3 regions of the Paenibacillus sp. FSL W7-1332 genome follow, and region 2 is predicted to be linked to each of the others. Evidence: riboswitches for the same ligand, from Rfam matches in the RefSeq annotation. Region 2 holds a riboswitch; each other region holds the start of a gene.

Evidence for each region. A riboswitch is a leader RNA that binds a small molecule or an ion and turns the genes downstream of it on or off. The one in region 2 is predicted to bind ZMP and ZTP.
Region 1: it holds a riboswitch for ZMP and ZTP, as region 2 does, so the genes downstream of both, MKX98_RS20440 (tetrahydrofolate dehydrogenase/cyclohydrolase catalytic domain-containing protein) here and purT (phosphoribosylglycinamide formyltransferase 2) in region 2, are expected to answer to the same signal.
Region 3: it holds a riboswitch for ZMP and ZTP, as region 2 does, so the genes downstream of both, rpiB (ribose 5-phosphate isomerase B) here and purT (phosphoribosylglycinamide formyltransferase 2) in region 2, are expected to answer to the same signal.

Annotation. Positions count from the first base shown of each region.
Region 1 covers NZ_CP150209.1:4,575,145-4,582,168, forward strand. Annotated here, with positions in the region: gene MKX98_RS20435 (LacI family DNA-binding transcriptional regulator) at 1-895, opposite strand, end outside; gene MKX98_RS20440 (tetrahydrofolate dehydrogenase/cyclohydrolase catalytic domain-containing protein) at 1,192-2,040, opposite strand; ZMP/ZTP riboswitch at 2,105-2,184, opposite strand; gene MKX98_RS20445 (permease) at 2,343-3,353, shown strand; gene MKX98_RS20450 (TIGR03943 family protein) at 3,451-4,425, shown strand; gene MKX98_RS20455 (GTP-binding protein) at 4,425-5,537, shown strand; gene MKX98_RS20460 (YolD-like family protein) at 5,613-5,864, opposite strand; gene MKX98_RS20465 (MarR family transcriptional regulator) at 6,062-6,520, shown strand; gene MKX98_RS20470 (nitroreductase family protein) at 6,548-7,024, shown strand, end outside.
Region 2 covers NZ_CP150209.1:4,397,058-4,404,081, reverse strand. Annotated here, with positions in the region: gene MKX98_RS19590 (diguanylate cyclase) at 1-1,326, shown strand, start outside; gene MKX98_RS19585 (YdcF family protein) at 1,495-2,127, shown strand; gene MKX98_RS19580 (ATP-binding protein) at 2,138-3,580, opposite strand; ZMP/ZTP riboswitch at 3,834-3,914, shown strand; gene purT (phosphoribosylglycinamide formyltransferase 2) at 3,999-5,159, shown strand; gene MKX98_RS19570 (MATE family efflux transporter) at 5,480-6,838, shown strand.
Region 3 covers NZ_CP150209.1:6,972,349-6,979,372, reverse strand. Annotated here, with positions in the region: gene MKX98_RS31770 (L-threonylcarbamoyladenylate synthase) at 1-243, shown strand, start outside; gene MKX98_RS31765 (manganese efflux pump) at 326-889, shown strand; gene MKX98_RS31760 (low molecular weight protein arginine phosphatase) at 943-1,530, shown strand; ZMP/ZTP riboswitch at 1,622-1,703, shown strand; gene rpiB (ribose 5-phosphate isomerase B) at 1,818-2,282, shown strand; gene MKX98_RS31750 (TIGR01440 family protein) at 2,364-2,948, shown strand; gene glyA (serine hydroxymethyltransferase) at 3,039-4,289, shown strand; gene upp (uracil phosphoribosyltransferase) at 4,633-5,262, shown strand; gene wecB (UDP-N-acetylglucosamine 2-epimerase (non-hydrolyzing)) at 5,328-6,485, shown strand; gene MKX98_RS31730 (AtpZ/AtpI family protein) at 6,661-6,894, shown strand; gene MKX98_RS31725 (ATP synthase subunit I) at 6,887-7,024, shown strand, end outside.

The sequences.
Region 1 (7,024 bases), 180 kb from region 2:
GTGCGGCGAGATGGCCCGCTTGGGAATATCCATATTTAACCGTTGTCAATCCAGGATGAATCACCTCGGTTACGTCGTATCCGCCAAATCCGGTAACGGAGAGTTCGTTCGGAATTTGAATGCCCTTCATATGAGCCGCTTTCATAACGCCTAACGCGATATTGTCAGTAGCGCAAACCACGGCAGTTGGCAGCGTTCGGTTCGACTCAAAAATGGACCATGCGGTCTTTACACCATCCGACATCTTAAATCCACTCTCATAGAGATCCGCTTTTGCCTCACTATCCTCGCTTACCGCTTTCAGAAACCCTTCCTTCCGCTGAACTCCGACAGCAACGTCTTGTTCCGTCACCCCGATATAGGCAATATGGCGATGTCCCTTGGACAGCACATACCGGCCCATGTCATAACCCGCGGCATAGTCGTTATAAATCATGCTGTGAACATCCTTATGCTGCTGTCCTAACAGGATGACAGGGATGCCGATCTCTTGAATCGCGGCAAGATGGGTATCCGTCACTTGAGTCGCAAATAAAATAATGCCAGATATTTTTTGCCTGGCGAGATCATACAGCGCTTCAATCTCCCTGGTTAAGTCCTGGCTTGCATTGATAATAAGAAGCTGATAACCGTGTTTCCTTAATTCTTCGTCCATGCCGGCAACGGTCTGCGATGCTGAGAATGAATCCAGACGCGGTACAATGGTGCCGATCATGCTGGTTTTCTTCGCTTTCAAGCTCTGTGCAAACGAATTCGGAATATAACCGGTTTCCTGAATGACCAGCTCAATTTTTTGGCGTGTTGCATTGCTGACGGAACCTCCGTTCAAGAAACGGGAGACCGTGCTTTTGGCAACCCCGGCTTTTTTGGCAATATCTGCAATCGTGTTTTTCATTCGGTGCTCCCGGGAGCCGCTTGCGGCGCTGCAACGAACAGTTGTTCCTCCACAGCTCCTAGTTGGGCAGCACAATGGATCATGTTTCGTTTGTGCATGAATCTCTCCCCTTCGTTTTCGCTTTTTCCTAACTATACCATGACGTCCAGGCATCCGTGAAATGGAGACTCCAAGCCTATTATGGCAGGAGCCATATCTTTTCCAAGCTCCAGACTCTTACTAGGAATGAACCGATTCGAAGGGGATTTATTCATGGGCGCATCTTAATTCATATGCAAATTGTCTGTGGTTTTCCTTCAGGCTTGCACGGTTCGCTCGGCCGATTCGACGGTATGCTTCAGCAATGTAGCAATCGTAACGGGGCCGACACCTGCCGGTACCGGTGTAATCGCAGATGCCACCTTCGCGCAGGCTTCATAATCGCAGTCGCCGATATTCCCTTTATTGTAGCCGGCATCCAATACAACGGCACCCGGCTTAATCCAGCTCCCTTGAATGAAATTAGGTTTGCCTACGGCCGCAACCACGATATCCGCCTGGGACACAAGCTCCCCGAGGTTCCTCGTTCTCGAGTGGCAGATCGTAACGGTAGCATTGCGATTGAGCAGCATCATCGATACCGGCTTACCCAGAATCGGACTGCGTCCGACCACCACGGCATGCTTCCCTTCGATCGGCAGATCATAATAATCCATAATCGCAATAATCGCGGCAGGCGTACAAGACGGATAATCGGCAAAACCAAACGCATTTTGCGAGAAACCGAGCGTGGTTACTCCATCCACGTCTTTTTCAATGGCTATGGCATCAAAAGCCGCCCGTTCATCGATATGATGCGGTACCGGATGCTGCAGCAGAATACCGTGGACATTCGGATCCTCGTTCAGCTCTTGTATCGCGGCGATCAGCTCCTCAGTCGAGGTCGAGGTCTCCAGCACCACTTTCTTGGATATGATGCCAAGCCGCTCGCAAGCATTTCCCTTCATCCGTACATAGGTCGCCGAAGCAGGATCATCGCCAACCAGAATCGTTGCCAGACAAGGCGTTATCCCGTGCTGCTTCAATTCCTGTACCTTCACCGCCAGCTTTGCCTTAATATCATCGGATACCTTTTTTCCATCCAAAATTACGGGTTCCTTACTCATGCTAATCCGCTCCTTCGCCATTGTATTAAAAACATAAAGAGGCAAGGCGACTAATCGTCTCCTTACCTCTTGCCCAGGCGTACGGCATATGATCCTATGTGCTCCCTCTTGGTACCCCAAGCTACGCCAGTAACACACAGATAACTTTTTTTAAATATACCACGACTTTGGACTTCGCGCTACCGGTCATGAAGTTCACCTATTAAATCGTAATCTTTTTGATTAATTTGCAAGAATCGAGTATGTTGCCGATGGTACAAGCATAGAATGTCCTAAGAACAATTCGCTCCAGGAGGCCTTGAATGAAATATCCGGTAATCTTCAAAATGCTGCCCTTCATGATTCCGCTTGTCTTCGTGATACCGGTCTTGACGATATGGCTGCAGAACGATTCAAGTCTAATATCAAGCCGTGACATACAGCAGGTAAAAACGGTTTTTACGGGCATTTTCCTTGAGGCGCTTCCTTTTGTGCTGCTTGGAGTGCTGCTGTCGTCCCTTCTTCAGCTGTTCGTTAAAGAACAGTGGGTGCGTCGGATCACGCCCAAAAACCCGGTCATCGGCGTCCTGTTCGCTTCCATGCTGGGGATCGTGTTTCCCATCTGTGAATGCGGGATGATCCCGGTCGTCCGAAGGCTGATGCTTAAGGGGATGCCTGCCTACATCGCTGTAACCTTTATTCTCAGCGGACCTATCCTGAACCCCATTGTGTTCGCTGCGACGTTCATGGCCTTCCGCTCGCATCCCGAAGTGACGATCGGCCGGATGGGACTGGCTTTTGCAGTCGCGATAACGGTAGGTTTGCTTGTCTATGTTTTTTCAAGGAACAACCCGCTCAAGCGTTCCTTACAAGAGTTTTCCGAACAAGATTCCGCCGTTGGTGAACGCAAGCTGCACGAGCATCCCAAAACCTGGAGAAGCCTGTTTGTCCACGCCGGAGACGAATTGATCGAAATGGGCAAATACCTGGTTCTTGGCGCATTCCTGACAGCCTGCATCCAATCCTTCATTCCTAGAGAAGAGCTGCTGGCATTGGGGAACGGTCCCACCGCTTCTTACCTGTTCATGATGGGGTTTGCTTTCATCCTGTCCCTCTGCTCGACTTCGGATGCCTTTGTAGCATCGGCGTTCACGCACACCTTTACCGTAGGTCCGCTCGTATCCTTCCTCGTGCTCGGCCCGATGCTGGATTTCAAAAGCTTGCTCATGCTGTCGACTACCTTCAAGACTAAATTCGTGATCGGTTTAAGCCTGCTGGTAATGACACTTGTCTTTATCGGCTCTGTAGCCGTCAACGCTCTTTTGGGTGGATAGCTGCCTAAGGATGAAAGATTGACGAAAAACCAAACGAGATTACCGGGACCGTTTAGGATCATCAGGTATCCGCTTGAGATTGGAGGTGATTGGGAGGATGAAGTCCAGTTTGAGGATACGGATTCACTATACGCTCCGGTCGCTGCTTGTTGCGGCTCTCGCCGCTTATATCATGCATCTGAATGCTTCAGATGCGCTCGAATTTTACCTAGCGCCTCATATGCAGACCCTGCTGCTTCTCTGCCCGGTTCCGTTGTTGTTCATTGCATTCGGGATGATGTGGCATTCCCTTGCGGGCGATTCCGGAGAGGTATGTGATTGCGAGCATCCCCTGCCTGCCGGCCTTGTCAAAAACGTAACGGTATACGGGTTATTCACGGTGCCGCTGCTGTTTGGCCTGCTCCTGCCGGACCAAGCCCTGGGCAGCGATATGGCAGCCAAAAAAGGAATGATCTACACCTATCCGAATCCCGATGTACGGCGTAAGACCGATGACCGCAACACCGCCGCCTTTTCAGGCACGGATAAGCGATTACCCGGCATGGATCAAGAAGCAGAAGAAAATATTGCATTGAACGAACGATTCGTTGCCAAGGACATCTATAGTGTGGAGTTTGCAGAGCTTGCCAAGCGCTTATATACGCTGCCCGTCATTAAGGTGGAACCGGACATTTTCTCGGAAACCGTCGGGGCCATGGATATGTACAAAGAGCATTTTCAAGGAAAAACCATCTCGGTGCAAGGGTTCGTCTTCCGCGACGGAAAGATGAATGAGGATACCTTTGCCGTTAGCCGATTCCTCGTGATGTGCTGCACGGCAGACGCCGTACCGTTCGGGGTTCTTGTGCGCGGCACGAATGCTGCGTCGTTCGCTGATGATACGTGGGTCCAGATTGATGGCACGATCCAGGTCGCCACCTTGAATGGTAAAGAGACGCTGCAAATTCAAGCGAAGCGGATTCAGCCGATCGAGCAGCCGGCGTCCCCGTACATTTTCACGAATCCGGACTCCGTCGCGGAGTTTGACGAGCTGTATTCGAATGATAACGAGACCAAGGAGGAAATCAATTAATGAACAAGATACCCGTTGTATTGATTAGCGGATTTTTGGGAAGCGGCAAAACCACGCTGCTGCTCAGACTGCTGGAATATGCCGCCAAGCGCCAGTGGAGAACCGCCGTGCTTATGAATGAGATGGGCGAACAAGATGTGGATGGCGATACGGTCTCCGGCGAAATCCCCGATCTTCCGATTGAGAAGCTGCTCGACGGATGCATCTGCTGCACCAGACGAGACGAGCTGGGTCAAGCATTACAAACCCTGTTAGATCAGAAGCCGGATCTCATATTCATCGAAACGACCGGCGTGGCGAATCCTGAACAGATTCTTGAGGATCTGCAGGATCCGTCCCTGGCTGACCGAATCTCAATTCAGCGCAAAATTGCCTTGGCCGACTGCAGGAAATTTCTCGAGTACAACAGCTTCTTTGCATCCAGTCGTGAACTGGTGCGTACCCTGCGGGGACAAATCAGCTTCGCGGATATGATCATCCTTAACAAGGCGGGGGACTGCGACGATAAACAGATCAACAAAGTCACGACCTCCATTAGAAAAATAAACACGACGGCAAGTCTGTCCGTAACCGACTACAGCCGTTTGGATGATGAAAATGAAGTGTTTTCGACGCTTCAGCTTCAGCCTCAGCTTGAGCCCTCTAATGACCCGAGCCATTCGTTTCCAACTTCGCAATGGAAGCCAGGAGATCTTGCGGATCTTACGCAAGACCAACCGTTGACTAATGATCACAGCAAGCATGCGCACCACCAGCCAGAGAGATCCGCCAATGACCATTCTAGCCATCTGCACGGAGAAGAGTCCGGACACAGCAGCACATCCTTCACGGGCATGGATACCTTGACCTTATCTGCTCCATCCCCCTTCCCGCTTCAGTTGAGCGCGATCGAGACGTTTCTCGCTGCACTTGGCTCCAGCCTGATTCGGGCCAAAGGTTACATCCATCTCTCGACGGGGCCCTCTCTAGTTCAGTGGGCGGGTTCAGAGCTTGAATGTAAGCCAAGCACGCTGCAGCTGCAACGCGGATATCTTACGCTGATTGGCCATCGTCTGGATAAAAAACGCATGGTTCAAGAGTGGGAAGGCTTGCTCAGTGGCGTGGTGCAATGACAGCTGGATGGTTTGACAGACAGAGATATAGAAAAGGAGATCCTCGCAGGATCTCCTTGTTCGTTATCATTCTGATTAGTCCCTGGGATAATTCACTTCCATAATGTCCATAAAGGGAACCTTCGTAATGACGCCATTCTCTTTCATGTGCACCTTCCCTGTGCGGGAGTCCATTTGATCGATTTGTCCGCGGACTGCCTCTTCCCATCCCCAGACCGTCAGTACGATCACCGATTCTTCCTGGTAAGCTTCCGTAAGCTGATTTCCGAGCTCTTCCAGTACAAACTCATCTCTCGTGGGTCTCTTTGGAACTTTTGCTTTTGCCATAACCTTGTCCTCCTGATTTATGTTGTTCATGCATTAGCATTACATTCTCCATGAAAACAAATCTTTCCTCAAACCTATGAATTAGGAATCTACTTCCTATTATACATGAAATCCGATTCAGTTTTTTATGCAAAAGACTTGATTTTCAGAAAACAAAGGTATATGATTGACCCATCAAACATTGACGAGTCAATGAATTGAAGGGGGTCTTTATAATCGCTACGTGCCATACGGAAGACCTGCTGTACTTGCTGATGCATTTAAACAAGCATATTTCGACCCGGTTTGAACGCTGTGCTGGAGTTAGTCCCAATCGGCTCGAACTCCTATGCAAACTGACGGGGGGCCAAATTAGCCAATCGGATTTGCAGAAGGCCGTGTCTATTGATCCAGCTGCGGTGACCCGTCATGTTCAGCAGTTGGAAGCGGAAGGAATACTTCTCCGAACCAGATGTGAGAATGACAACCGGATTACGTTGGTTCAGCTAACTGAAGTGGGCAAAAGTAAAGTAGCAGCGTTTAAGGCGGAGAAAGATCGCTTTATGGAGGAACTGCAGGCAGACCTCACGGAATCAGAACGACTTGCGTTTGTTCAAACTCTACAGAAGCTGAACAGCCAGATTCAACTAATGAAAGAACCAAGTAAGACCAATTAACTTATAGAGATTAAAGGAGAGAATATCATGACTGTAACTTCCCTAAACAATAATTATAAAGAAATTATTACTTCCCGTCGCTCTGTGCGGGTATACGACCCATCGGTCAAAATCAGCCGTGAAGAAATGACTGAAATTTTGGAAGAAGCGACTTTGGCTCCGTCATCCGTTAACCTTCAGCCTTGGAGATTTCTTGTCGTTGATAGCCCCGAAGGTAAAGCGACGCTTGAAGAGCTTGCACCAGGGAACAAAACGCAAGTTTCAACTTCCTCCGCTGTCATTGCTGTATTTGGAGATATGAACGCATTCGACAATGCAGATGAAATTATGGGTAGCGCCGTGGAACGCGGTTATCTGCCACAAGAGATTAAAGATCAGATGATGGCAAACTATACCGATCTCTTCGCACGTATTCCGGCACAGTCTTTCCGTGAAATGATCCTTATAGATAGCGGCTTGGTTTCCATGCAGCTTATGCTTTCTGCTCGTGCCCGTGGATATGAC
Region 2 (7,024 bases):
GGCTGGTTATCTGCCCAGGCCGAAGATTATACGTACCACAGTTCTGAACTCAGTGCCGAATATGAACCCGCTAAAGCTTATAAGGATATCGCATCAGGTGTATTGTATCTCGCTTTGTCACCAGGCCAACAAAATTATGTCATGTGGTTCAGGCCCGAGGTTGTTCAAATTGTGGATTGGGCCGGCGATCCGGCCAAAGCCATTATCCAAGAGGAGGATAAGGTCCGTTTATCTCCGCGTAAATCTTTCGAGAAATGGAGACAAGTGGTTGAGGGGACCTCATATTCTTGGAAGTCACAGGAGTTAAGCGTTCTCCCGCAATTGAAGTCGATCGTTCGCAAGCAGACGGATGATCAATTAAGGCAAGCAAAAGAACAGGCCATACAGAATGCGAGAATTTTCAGAGAGAACGAAGAACGGTACCTGCAGCTCATGGGCCTGTCGCCTGTCGCTTTCTTGTCACTGACAACGGCAGGTACCATTATGTATTGCAATGTGCAGGCCGAATCGCTGTTCGGTGCAAAGAAACCCGAAGAGCTGCTGCAGCTTGAGATATATAAGTTGGCTAGAGAAGATTCGCGAGTTGATCTGAGAGAGCAGATCAAACGGATGGAGCAGAATCAAACCCAGTTAGTATCCGGCAGCGGCAGGTTTGTTACGCTGGAGGGCAACGGGATCGAGCTTGAATTTATGCTGGCTGCTATTCATCAAGGGCGTAAATCCTCCATTATGGTGATTCTGAGAGAAGGTACGGCGGAAGATGGCCCGGATCGGGTATACTCCGATGTGCTGGATCAGCTTCAAAATTATGTGACAACAGACCCGCTGACCGAACTGCCCAATCCGCTGACTTTTGAAAAAGAACTGTCGATGGACTGGGAGGAATGTGTTCAGAATAAGCTGCCTTTAGCCTTGATGATGGTCGATATTGACGACTTCCGGGTATATAATACCCTTCATGGTTTATATGGCGGTGATTTATGTTTGCAATGGATAGCCGATGCCCTGAAAATTATTGGCGAACCCTACGGAGCGTCCATATCACGCTACGGTGGCGGGACCTTTATCCTGAAGCTGAAAAACGAAAGCCCCGAACGTACCTATGAATTGGCTGAGAAGATACGCCTTGGCGTGCTTGCACTCAGCATTCCCAAGGATCGCTCGGCAGAGGATGGGTTTATGACCGTTAGCGTGGGGGCGGCATGCCTTACACCAGCATCCATGTTAAAGTTCACGGATTTGATCGCGGAGACGGAGAAAGCGATGCATATTGCCAAGAGCAAAGGGAAGAACAGAGTCACGCTGTATGGATATGATGCGGATTAAACGGTAGATTCGAGTTTGTGTTACTCTCGGTAGTGCTAGAATAAAAAAACGATAGTTGACAGCAAAGAAAGCCCGACGCTCTCAATAAGGGAGCAAGCAGGCTTTTTTTGCTGAAAATGATAGAATGGACACTAAGGGTAGATTAAGATTGGGCGCTGGGGGTGCAGCATGACACGAAATATGCCGGCAAGGGAAGCTCGGGGCAGAAGAAAGCGTACCGTGATTTATGTGTTGGGGGTATTCATTGGAATCCTGTTAATTTATACGCTGTATGTGGGCATCACCATTTGGAATTATGCGCAAAGAACAGCCAATATCCCGTCTGATGCAGCCATCGTGCTGGGGGCTGCTGTATGGGAAGGGAAGCCATCGCCTGTTTTTCAGGGACGCATTGATCATGCGCTATGGCTGTATGACCGGCAGTACGTAGACAAGCTGATATTTACAGGGGGACGCAGTTCGGAGGATGAACTTGCCGAATCGGATGTTGCCAGGCAGTATGCCATCGAGCATGGTGTTCCGGAGAGTGACATCCTTGTCGAGACGGCTTCGACGATCACGGAGCAGAATCTGCACTTTGCCAATAAGGTAGGAGATTCAGCAGGACTGTCCTCTTACCTCATTGTAAGTGACCCGCTGCATATGAAGCGGGCGATGATGATGGCAGAAGATATGGGATTGGAAGCCAATCCTTCGCCCGCAGCCCGGAGCGCGTATCAGAGCCTGAGAAGCAAAGTTCCTTTTCTAATCAGAGAAGTCTTTTATTACATCGGTTATCAACTGGCATCACCATTCCGATAATATGTATGCGTTATAAAGCCGGTAAATGGATCGTAAAGGTTGTCCCATGATTGGGTATGCTCTCTACATTCATCGTACCGCCATGATTATGAATAATGTTCTTGGTAATCATCAGTCCGAGTCCCGTCCCGGTGTCTTTGGTCGTAACAAAGGGCTGTCCCAGGGATTGGATTTGTTCCTGCGTCATGCCAATCCCTTCGTCCTGCACGATGATTCGAACCTCTTGAGCGTTGTGCAAAATGTCCAAGGTAATGGTTCCCCCTTGATTCATCGCTTCCATGGCATTTTTCAGCAGATTGATGAACACTTGCTTGAGCTGGTTTACTTCACCCTGAACGAAGACCGGTGCCATCGGATAATGAGGGATGATCTCGATATTTTTGAGGGCTGCTTGAACCTTCATAAGGGTAATGATCTGTTCCATAATGGCAAACACGTCGATGGGTCCGCTGACATGAACGCTCTGCGGTTTCGAGAGCACCAGGAGTTCATTGACAATGAGTTCGATGCGTTTGAGCTCCGATTCAATGATTTCAAAATAGAGCTCGTTGCTTCGTTCCGCAGATCGCAGCAATTTTACGAATCCGTTAATCGAAGTTAAGGGATTCCGAATTTCATGGGCAATGCCGGCGGCCAACTGGCCGGCGGTGGTCAGCTTCTCGGATTGCATCACGCGATCTTCTTCCATCTGCTGCTCTGTGATGTCCTTGAAGATTCCGACCGCCGCTTTTTCGCCTTCATAATTTATGATCAACGTGAATCCCGTGACCATTTTCTCCTGCCCGTCCAGACAGCGTATCCGATAATCGACGCTTCCGATCTCTCCGCTCTCGGCATATTTTGCCCTGCGTTTCATCAGTTTGTTATGGTGCGATGCGTCGACTACCACGTCGGTTGAAATCCCGAGGACGTCACGGGGATGCGCAGCATTAACAAGTCTGAGCGCGGCAGGATTAACATAGTGGACAATGCCTTTTTTTGTTATGAGTACGGATAAGGGGAGTCCTTCCAACAGCTGCAAAAACGAATTTTCCTTCTCGTTTAGCTTCTGTTCCTTCAGCTCCAGCTGCTTCATAAGTTGTCTCAGCAAGGTTCGATCTTCAAACTGTACCAAGCAGCCACGGAAATTCTGCGCCAGCTCCTCCTTAACGCTGATACGTACACTGAGGTATACTTCACGATCGGATGGATGGTGGTAAACATATTCAAACTGGGTTATGGATTGCTGCTGATTTTGAGCGGCTCTTGCGTTCCAAACCACTTGATTCAATAAGGCGCGGATGCTGCTATCTTCTTGTGGCGCCCCGGCAGTTAACTCCTGCTGTGAATATCCCAATAGATCACTTAGTGCCGAATTGACCTTAAGAATCGAACCATCAAACGATATCAATGCCATTCCGATTACGGCTTGTTCAAAGGCAAAATCATGATTGGGGTTGGAATAGGGCAGCACAGCAAGTCTCCTTTCAAATATCTGACAGGAATGAATTTATCCATATTATATGTTGGACCCTATCATTCATCAATCCTTTAAAGCGATAGATCAATAACGAAATTTCTCGTTTTGGCGATAAATCCACCCTAAGAAGTGGCTTTCGCAATCGCTGAAGGATGCCATCGATATGCTGAAGTCTAAATCCTAATGTCGCCTTACGGTGATATTGCAATTAACGGGAAGATTAAGTATGATTTAAATAACAATGTATAGGTTTATGTGTAACTGGCGTAGCATGGGGGACCATGAGGGAGCACATAGATGACGACGGCCGTACGCCTGGGCAGAGGTAAGGGAAGCTTATTTCCCTTACCTCTTTATTATTTTCTGCTTTTTTTATAAGTCTCTGAAACTACGAAAAGGGGATAAAACAACGATGTTAAAAACGAAGAAAATACTGCTGCTAGGTTCGGGAGAACTCGGAAAAGAAGTCGTGATTGAGGCCCAGAGACTGGGTGTTGAAACCGTAGCGGTCGATCGTTATGCTGACGCTCCTGCCATGCATGTTGCCGATCACAGCCATGTCCTCGATATGCTGGATGGGGAGAAATTACGCGCAATCATCGAGCTAGAGAAGCCGGACCTGATCGTACCCGAAATCGAGGCGCTCGCTACTTCGGAGCTGGTTAGACTGGAGGAAGAGGGGTACCGGGTTATTCCTACTGCCAGAGCTGCGAAGCTTACGATGGATCGTGAAGGGATTCGCCGGTTGGCTTCCGAGGAGTTGGGACTGCCTACTGCAGGCTATCGATTTGCCGATACTTATGAGGAATTTAAACAGGCTGTCCTGGATATGGGCTTTCCGTGCGTGATAAAACCGCTGATGAGTTCCTCAGGCAAAGGCCAGAGTGTATGCCGCTGCGAAGGGGATATCGAGTCCTGCTGGAACATCGCGATGGAAGGCGGCCGCGTGCAGAACGGCAGAGTGATCATTGAGGAATTCATTACGTTCCAGTCAGAGATCACGCTTTTGACCGTTCGCTCCGTCAATGGAACAAGCTTCTGTGCGCCAATCGGTCATATTCAGGAGAGCGGGGACTATATCGAATCCTGGCAGCCGCACAACATGTCCGATGAGCAAATGGAGGAAGCTAAATATATTGCAAGGACGATTACCGACGAGCTTGGCGGATATGGATTGTTTGGTGTTGAATTGTTCCTTGCTGCGGATAAAGTGTATTTTAGCGAGGTGTCTCCGCGACCGCATGATACCGGCTTGGTTACGCTGGTGACGCAAAATTTATCTGAATTCGCGCTTCACGTCCGTGCCATTCTTGGTTTTCCAATCCCGGAGATCGAATTAATAACGCCGGGAGCCAGCCGTCCGCTGAAAGCTGCGCGAGAACTGGAGGACTACTCAATTACCGGTGCCGAGCAAGCACTGGCTGTTCCGAATACGCAGCTGCGCATTTTTGGGAAACCGGTGACCAAGGTTGGAAGACGGGTCGCAGTTGCGTTGTCAACCGCCTGCACATTAGAGGAAGCGCGTTCGCGTGCGAAGCAGGCTTTGGATGAGCTTGCTATTGAGGAAGCCTAATCATTACCGATTCTTAGGGTGGTGCATCCATAATCTCATGAAAAAAGATCAACCGATTTACCGGTTGATCTTTTTTTCATTGAAATGATTTCGCGGATCAAAATCCGGTATGAACCGTTCTGACCATAGTGACTTAGTTTTGTTAGTCGTTTGATGATAAATATGCAGAAATTTATGTTCTTTCATGATAAGATACACAAGAATACAAACGACCCTCACTCATTATAATGTTTTCAAGGCGCTGCTCTATAGGCTTTATAGCGTTATATTATCTAATAAATATATAGAGGAACGTTTAGTGACGGCATAGGAGAATCTACATGAGAGACATGACGCAAGGAAGTCCGATCAAGCTGATCATCATGTTTACGATCCCGCTTTTAATCGGAAATATTTTTCAACAATTTTATAATATGGCGGATACCCTGATCGTTGGGCGCACCATTGGTGTGAACGCACTTGCGGCCGTTGGCTCGACCGGCAGTATTTTGTTTTTTGTCATTGGCTTTGCCCAAGGCTTGACGGCAGGTTTATCCATCATAACGGCGCAGCGTTTTGGCGCCAAGGATATCGCGGGCGTTCGCAAAAGCGTGGGAACGAGTATATGGATTAGCCTTGTATTCACGGTTTTTCTGACCATTGTGAGTGTCATATTCACGAGGCCTGTCCTCGTCATGATGAACACGCCGGCAGAAATCCTGGATGATGCATATTCGTACTTAATCGTCATTAATTGGGGTGTTGGGGCAGCCGTGCTGTTCAACCTGCTGGCGAACCTGCTCAGAGCGCTTGGGGACAGCCGGACACCGCTTCTATTCTTGGTGGTCGCAAGCATTCTGAATATCGTACTCGATCTGTTATTTATTCTCGTATTCAAGATGGGAGTAGCCGGAGCAGGGCTTGCCACGGTGGTATCGCAGCTGTTCTCCTGCCTGCTCTGCTTGTTATACATTCATAAAAAGGTTCCGCTTCTGCAATTCAAGAATGCTGATTGGTCCATCGATAGGACATTTATACGCCGGCATATGTGGGTCGGTTTCCCGATGGGCTTCCAAGCCTCCATCATTGCAATCGGTGCCATCATTCTTCAGATTACGCTTAACGGTCTTGGGGCAACAGCCGTAGCCGCATATACTGCTGCTCAGAAGATTGACATGCTCGCTACGCAGCCCATGAGTTCCTTTGGCATTACGATGGCGACTTTTGCGGCCCAGAACTTCGGTGCGAATCGCATAGACCGAATCAAGCTTGGAGTTAAACAATGTATATGGGTCTCGGGATCTTTCAGCATCGCCGTGGGGTTGCTGGTTATATTCGCGGGTCCTGCAGCCGTCAGCCTCTTTGTCGGTCATGGACAGGAAGAATTGCTGTCCCTTAGCAGGCTGTATTTCTTATCGAACGGAAGCACCTATTTGCTTCTGTCGCTGTTGTTCATCTACCGCTTCACGCTGCAGGGACTGGGACAGAGCTTTATCCCAACCGTAGCCGGCATCATGGAACTGATCATGCGGGTATTGGCTGCCATCTTCCTGACCGCGCAGATCGGGTTCCTCGGCGCAAGCCTGGCGAACCCGCTGGCTTGGCTCGGAGCCGTCATCCCGCTCGGCATTGCCTACTACCTGAGCATTAAAAGGTTAGGCACGCCTGCTAATCCCGTCTCCATACCGGCCCAGGCGTAAGGATTTTATACAATCGAGTTCAGGACGAATCATGACTTAACGAACAGAAATCACTCTGTTGTTCAAGAGCCATGCATTCGTTCTTTTTTTTTTTTGCCTCAAAGCAGCGTGAAAATGATGCATTCCAAATTTGGATGGGCCGCGGTAAGATCACATTAGATTCTTTTAACTCATTTGACAGATTAG
Region 3 (7,024 bases), 2.6 Mb from region 2:
GTGACCGGCGTGCTGTCGTTCGACGAGCACATCGGTCACTACCGCGCAGACATTGCCGTCTCGCTCGGCAGCCTGGCCGCGCCGGAGGAAGCGGCCCGCCGGCTGTACGCCGGCCTGCGCCGGTTCGATGACGAAGGCGCAACCTTCATCCTGGCCGAAGCGTGCCCGGAGCAGGGCCTCGGAGCAGCCGTCATGAACCGGCTGCTGAAGGCCGCGGGACACCACATCATCGACGTGAATTAAAGCAGCCGCATGAACGCTGTTGGCATCATTTACCCCTTGTCCGCATATGGTGTACAAGACCATGGGACTTGGGGGAATGGGCATGCTGGAGGCGTCTGTCCAATCGGGACAGCTTGCGGCGATTCTGCTGATGGCAATTGCACTCGGGCTAGACGCATTTTCGCTTGGAATCGGAGTTGGAATGAGAGGCGGTATGCGCTTAGGCCATATGCTGGGCATCAGCTTCATGATCGCGTTGTTTCACATGCTGATGCCGCTGCTGGGCTTATTTGCCGGCCGCTACGTTGGCATGTTACTGGGCCACGTCACAGGGCTTGCTGCCGGCGGGCTGCTGCTTTTATTGGGCGGGCATATGATGTATAACGCCCTGCGGGGCGGAGAAGGGCAGCGAATACATCCTACCGCATTTTTAGGCATGCTGCTGTTTTCGCTTAGCGTCAGCATCGACTCCTTCTCGGTAGGCGTTTCGCTCGGAATGTTTGTGGATGATGTGCTGTTAATCGTAATTTCCTTCGGGGTCGTGGGCGGTTTGCTGTCCATTCTCGGTTTGCTGCTTGGCCGTCAGGTAAGCAATAAGCTGGGGGAGTACGGTGAAATGCTGGGCGGACTGATTTTGGTTATCTTTGGCACCATGTTTATTTTTTGACGCAATATTTGTTACAATAGCCCCAAAGAACCTACGAACGGGAGGAACGGACCGTGAAAAATATACTGTTTGTCTGCACGGGAAATACCTGCCGCAGTCCAATGGCGGAAGGCATGCTGAGAAAGCTTGCCAAACAACGGGGCATTCCGCTGGAAACGAAGTCCGCCGGCGTCTCGGCCGTGGACGGAATGCCGGTGTCCCATCATGCGGAATCCATCCTGCGAGACCAGGATATCCAGGAACGCTTGGTGTCCAAGCCGTTGACCGCGAACCTGGTGGAATGGGCGGATCTGATTCTGACGCTGACCCAGTCGCATAAGCAGTATGCTATAAGGCAGTTCCCGCACGCCGCTGACAAGATGCACACGCTGAAAGAGTTTGTTGAGGATGACCGCCGGGTGCTGGACGATCTGCGGGAGCAGGATAGTCTGTATGCAGCGCTTGAGCTGGCCAGATCTCTGGGCCACGATGTCAGCGACCGTGACCGGGAGCGTCTGATCGAGCTGCGTCAGCGCATCCCGAGCTTCGATATCTCCGACCCTTTTGGAGGCTCGCGGGAGGAATATGAAGCGACGGCCGCAGAGATACGGACGGCGTTGTTCCGTCTTTTGGACAAGCTGGAAGCGGATCGGCATAACTAAGTCTAGCTTTTAGAGATATAAAGCCTGCCATTGGGCTAAAAAGCCACTTGCCTTTCGCATGGTATTGCTTTAAGATGAAGGTGAAAAACAAATGATCCGGTGTAACTGGCGACGAAGTGGATGAAACCACGATGGAGCATCGGAATATACGGCCGGTCGCCTGGGCAAAGAGCATTTGGAGCACTATACGTGCGCCGACTGCTCTTTTTTCGTCTTTTGCGCCCGATTTGGGTTATAATGAAACAAGCTAAAACGCAAAAGCGAACATACGAGGGGGTTTTTCATAGATGAAAATTGCATTGGGTACGGATCATGCCGGCATTCGTCTGAAAGAGGAAATCGTGGGAGTCATTCGGGGTCTTGGACACGAGGTGGAGGATCTGGGCTGCGGCTGTTCCGACTCCGTGGATTATCCCGATTATGCCCTTCCGGTGTGCGAGAAGGTCGTCTCGGGTGAAGCGGACCGCGGCATTCTGATCTGCGGTACGGGGATCGGCATGAGCATTGCGGCCAACAAGGTGCCGGGCATTCGCTGCGCGCTGACACATGATGTGTTCTCAGCTAAAGCGACGCGCGAGCATAACGACAGCAACGTGATTGCGCTGGGTGAGCGTGTCGTCGGTCCCGGACTTGCTGCCGAAATCGTCAGCGCATGGCTGACGACGGATTTCAGTCATGGCGAGCGCCATGTCGGCCGCGTGAACAAGATCAAGGCCATCGAGGAGCGTTACCTGAAGAATGAATCGCGATAAGTGAACGCGTAATACAGCTGCGGCTATCGTGATATGGGATTGAAGCATCTTCTGTGAAAAAATCATCGGGAGGACTGTGACATGACGGATATCTCCAAGGTTTCCTTGAACGAACAGACAGCGCGTATTGTCCGCGAACTGGCCGAAGCGGCCGATTTAGGCCCGGGTAAAGTGCTGGTCATCGGAGCCAGCACCAGTGAAGTGGTTGGACGCCGAATCGGTACGGGCGGCGCTCTTGAAACGGCGCAGCAGCTTCTCCAGGGCATTGCCGCGGTTCAAGCGGAATTCGGTTTCGCGGTGGCCTATCAATGCTGTGAGCATCTGAACCGTGCGCTTGTCATGGAACGCGAGCTGCTCGAGCGGCTGGGCTTGACGGAAGTGGCGGCAGTTCCCATTCCGGGTGCGGGCGGGTCGATGGCTTCTGCAGCTTACCGCAGCATGAAGGAGCCCTGCCTTGCGGAATCGATTGAAGCCCATGCGGGTGTCGATATCGGCGAGACGCTGATCGGCATGCATTTGCGGAGAGTGGCGGTTCCATTCCGGCCGACCGAGCGTTATATCGGGGAGGCGCGCGTAACTGCGGCTTATACCCGCCCCAAGCTGATCGGCGGAGAACGTGCGGTGTACCGACTCGAGCAGAGGGATGATTCCACGCTGTGCGATTGATTCGAATGAGAACTCGCTTTTTTAATGATGACAACTTGTAGTTTTAAGTTTGCAAGAAAAAATAACGATGGATTATGGGAGGATATGAACATGATGGAACATTTGCGGAAGAGTGACCCGGCTGTATTGGAAGCGATGGATTTGGAGCTGAAGCGTCAACGCAGCAACATTGAGTTGATTGCTTCTGAGAATATTGTCAGCGAAGCGGTTATGGAAGCAATGGGGACGGTGCTGACGAATAAATATGCGGAAGGCTACCCTGGCAAACGCTATTACGGTGGCTGTGAGCGTGTGGATATCGTGGAAGATATCGCCCGTGACCGCGCCAAAGAATTGTTCGGAGCCGAGCATGCCAACGTTCAGCCGCACTCCGGTGCCCAAGCGAACATGGCGGTATATTTGGCGGCTTTGAAGCCTGGAGATACCGTGCTCGGCATGAACCTGGCCCATGGCGGCCATTTGACTCACGGAAGCCCGGTTAACGCTTCCGGCCTTCTGTACAATTTCGTTGCCTACGGCGTGCAAGAAGACACGTTCCTTATCGATTACGACGAAGTCCGCAAAGCGGCATTCAAGCATCGCCCTCGTCTGATCGTGGCGGGTGCAAGTGCCTATCCTCGCATTATTGATTTTGAAAAGCTGGCTGCCATCGCCAATGACGTAGGCGCGTTGTTCATGGTCGACATGGCTCATATTGCAGGACTCGTTGCGGCAGGTCTTCATCCGAATCCGGTTCCGCATGCCCATTTTGTAACGACCACGACGCATAAGACGCTTCGCGGACCTCGCGGCGGTATGATTCTGTGCAAAAAGGCTTGGGCGCAAGCGATCGATAAAGCGGTATTCCCCGGCTCCCAAGGCGGCCCGCTCATGCATGTGATTGCTTCCAAAGCCGTTGCGCTTGGCGAAGCCTTGGATCCGTCTTTCAAGACGTATGCAGAGAATGTCGTGAAGAACGCGAAAGTGCTGGCCGATACCCTGATCGAGGAAGGCCTGAACATCGTTTCCGGCGGAACCGATAACCACCTGATGCTAGTGGATACTCGTAATCTGGACATCACCGGCAAAGACGCGGAGAAGGTTCTGGACTCGATCGGGATTACCGTGAACAAGAATGCCATCCCGTTTGATCCGACCAGCCCGTTCGTAACGAGCGGTATCCGTATTGGTACCCCTGCGGTTACTTCCCGCGGTATGGATGAGCAAGCGATGGTGAACATCGCGAAAATTATCGCCATGACATTGAAGCAGCCGAAAGACGAGGCAACGCTCGAAAAAGCAGGCCGTTTGGTGGCTGAGCTTACCGATCAATATCCTCTCTATGCTGAAATGAAATATTAATCACAGTTTCCTTCGCGTAAGAAGCCTATGATAAAAGGACCCCGCCTGATGCAGGTGGGGTCCTTTTAGGAGCTATGAACATTCTGGCCAGATTGCTATGCTCTCATTTTCCCAGTCAGGTCCTTTCGCGGTTAGCATCAATATAGGCGAGAATGGAAAACCTAGGTTCAGGGCAGAAGAAGATCCGATTCCGTTATAAGGTCAAAAACTCATGGAATAAAACATGACTCGTGCAGGTGTCAATTGACTAGAGGGAATGATATAATAGACAGGATTTATGGAGCTCACAAATATTTACGCCCATATTGAAATAACATTTGTACTCAAACCGGAGGGACCAGACATGGGAAAATTGGTGATTTGTGATCACCCGTTGATTCAACACAAACTTACATTTATCCGCGATATGCGGACTAACACAAAAGACTTTCGCGAATTGGTAGACGAAGTCGCGACTTTGATGGCTTATGAAATTACGCGGGAGGTTCCTCTTGAATCGATATCCGTGCAGACGCCGGTAGCTGAAACCCAAGGGAAAGTCATTTCCGGCCGCATGCTCGGCTTGGTTCCGATCCTGCGCGCCGGTCTGGGCATGCTGGACGGCGTTGTGAAGCTGCTTCCAGCGGCAAAGGTAGGGCATGTCGGATTGTTCCGTGACCCCGAAACGCTTCAGCCTGTAGAATATTATACGAAGCTTCCAACCGATGTGACGGAACGGGAATTGATCGTCATTGATCCGATGCTCGCGACGGGCGGATCCGCTATCGCTGCGATCGACGTGCTGAAGAAACGCGGCTGTACCCAGATCAAGATGATGAACCTCGTGGCTGCACCGGAAGGTGTGAAGGCTGTCCATGATGCCCACCCGGACGTGGACATTTATGTTGCTGCTCTCGATGAGGGTCTTAACGACCATGGTTACATCGTACCGGGCCTTGGTGATGCAGGGGATCGGCTGTACGGCACGAAATAAGAGCCAAGCCAGTCACTCGTACGTCTTGAATATTTGAAAACAAGCAAAGAGGGGTATTTTCAAACATGTCAAAAGTGAAAGTGATGACGATATTTGGGGTCCGCCCCGAAGCCATCAAGATGGCGCCGCTAATTCTAGAGCTTCAACGTCACCCTGAGCATATCGAATCGGTCGTTTGTGTTACTGCGCAGCATCGGCAAATGCTGGATCAGGTGCTGGATGTGTTCAAGATTGTTCCGGATTATGATTTGGATGTCATGAAGGACCGTCAGACGCTCAACGAGATCACCGTGCGCGTCCTGGAGGGTCTTGAACCTGTTCTGCGTGAAGCCAAGCCCGATATTGTATTGGTGCACGGCGATACGCTGACAACGTTCCTGGCCAGCTATGCAGCCTTTCTGCAGCAGATTCAAGTCGGCCATGTGGAAGCGGGTCTGCGCACATGGAACAAGCTGAATCCTTATCCGGAAGAGATGAACCGTCAGCTGACCGGCGTGCTTGCTGATCTTCACTTTGCGCCGACGGACTGGTCCGCCGAGAATCTCCGCAAGGAGAACAAGCCGGATTCCCGCATTTATGTAACGGGTAACACGGCTACGGATGTATTCCAGTACACGGTGCGCGAAGGTTATACCCATCCGGTTCTGGACTGGGCGAAGGGCAAACGCTTGATCCTGATGACGGCACACCGCCGCGAATCCCAAGGGGAGCCGCATCGTCAAATATTTGAAGCCGTAAAGCGCATTGCCGATGAATTTGAGGATATTGCCATCGTATATCCTGTACATCCAAGCCCAGCTGTTAAAGAGCCGGCTCATCGCATTCTGGGAGATCACCCGCGCATCAAGCTAATTGATCCGCTGGATGTCGTGGATATGAACAATATTTACACCCATACGCATTTCATCATTACGGATTCCGGCGGCATGCAGGAGGAAGCTCCGTCATTCGGCGTGCCGACGCTGGTGCTTCGGGATACGACCGAACGTCCGGAGGGCATTGAGGCCGGTACCCTGGAGCTGGTAGGCACCCAGGAGGAAAATGTGTATGAACGCATTAAGGTTCTTCTGACCGATCAGGAGCTCTACGAAAAGATGAGCAAGGCTGCTAATCCGTATGGCGATGGACAAGCTTCACAGCGAATTGTCAATGCGATTTTGCACCATTTTGGCATCCGAAAAGAGCGTCCAGAAGAATTTCACAGAATGTTCACAAAGGTATAGTTTACCGTATTCTGATGGGCAAGGGGACAGCATACAGTTGAACTGTACGGTTACCGCGGCGTTTTGCGTTATTTAGACTGCTCAAAACGCCGATTTTACACGGTAAATCCATCAAATCGATTCATTGACAAACTCTTGTTATATTCAGTAAAATGAGTTGGGATTAGAGGTTTATATGAAAAATCCGAAAAGTCAAGATAACCCTTGGCTGATAGCGCTGTATATTAGCGGGGGCGGTGGTTTGCTAGCTGTATATATCGTAACTGGTTTTTTTGCTGGGAGATGGCTGGCTGAATGGCTGGACGGGCCCAGATACTGGTTGGCGATTGGAACAGTTTTAGGGCTCTTTACAGGGATTTTGAATATCGCTCTTCTCATTAAGAAGTATTTGGGGGCGCAAAGTGAATGATTTGACAACATCCATTGTGAACGGTGTAACTAGAGTAACAGTACTCTTATTATCTGCTTTGTTTTTGGGATGGGCAATGTATCCGGAATATCGACCTGATATATCAGGCTTGGTATTGGGAATCGTTGGC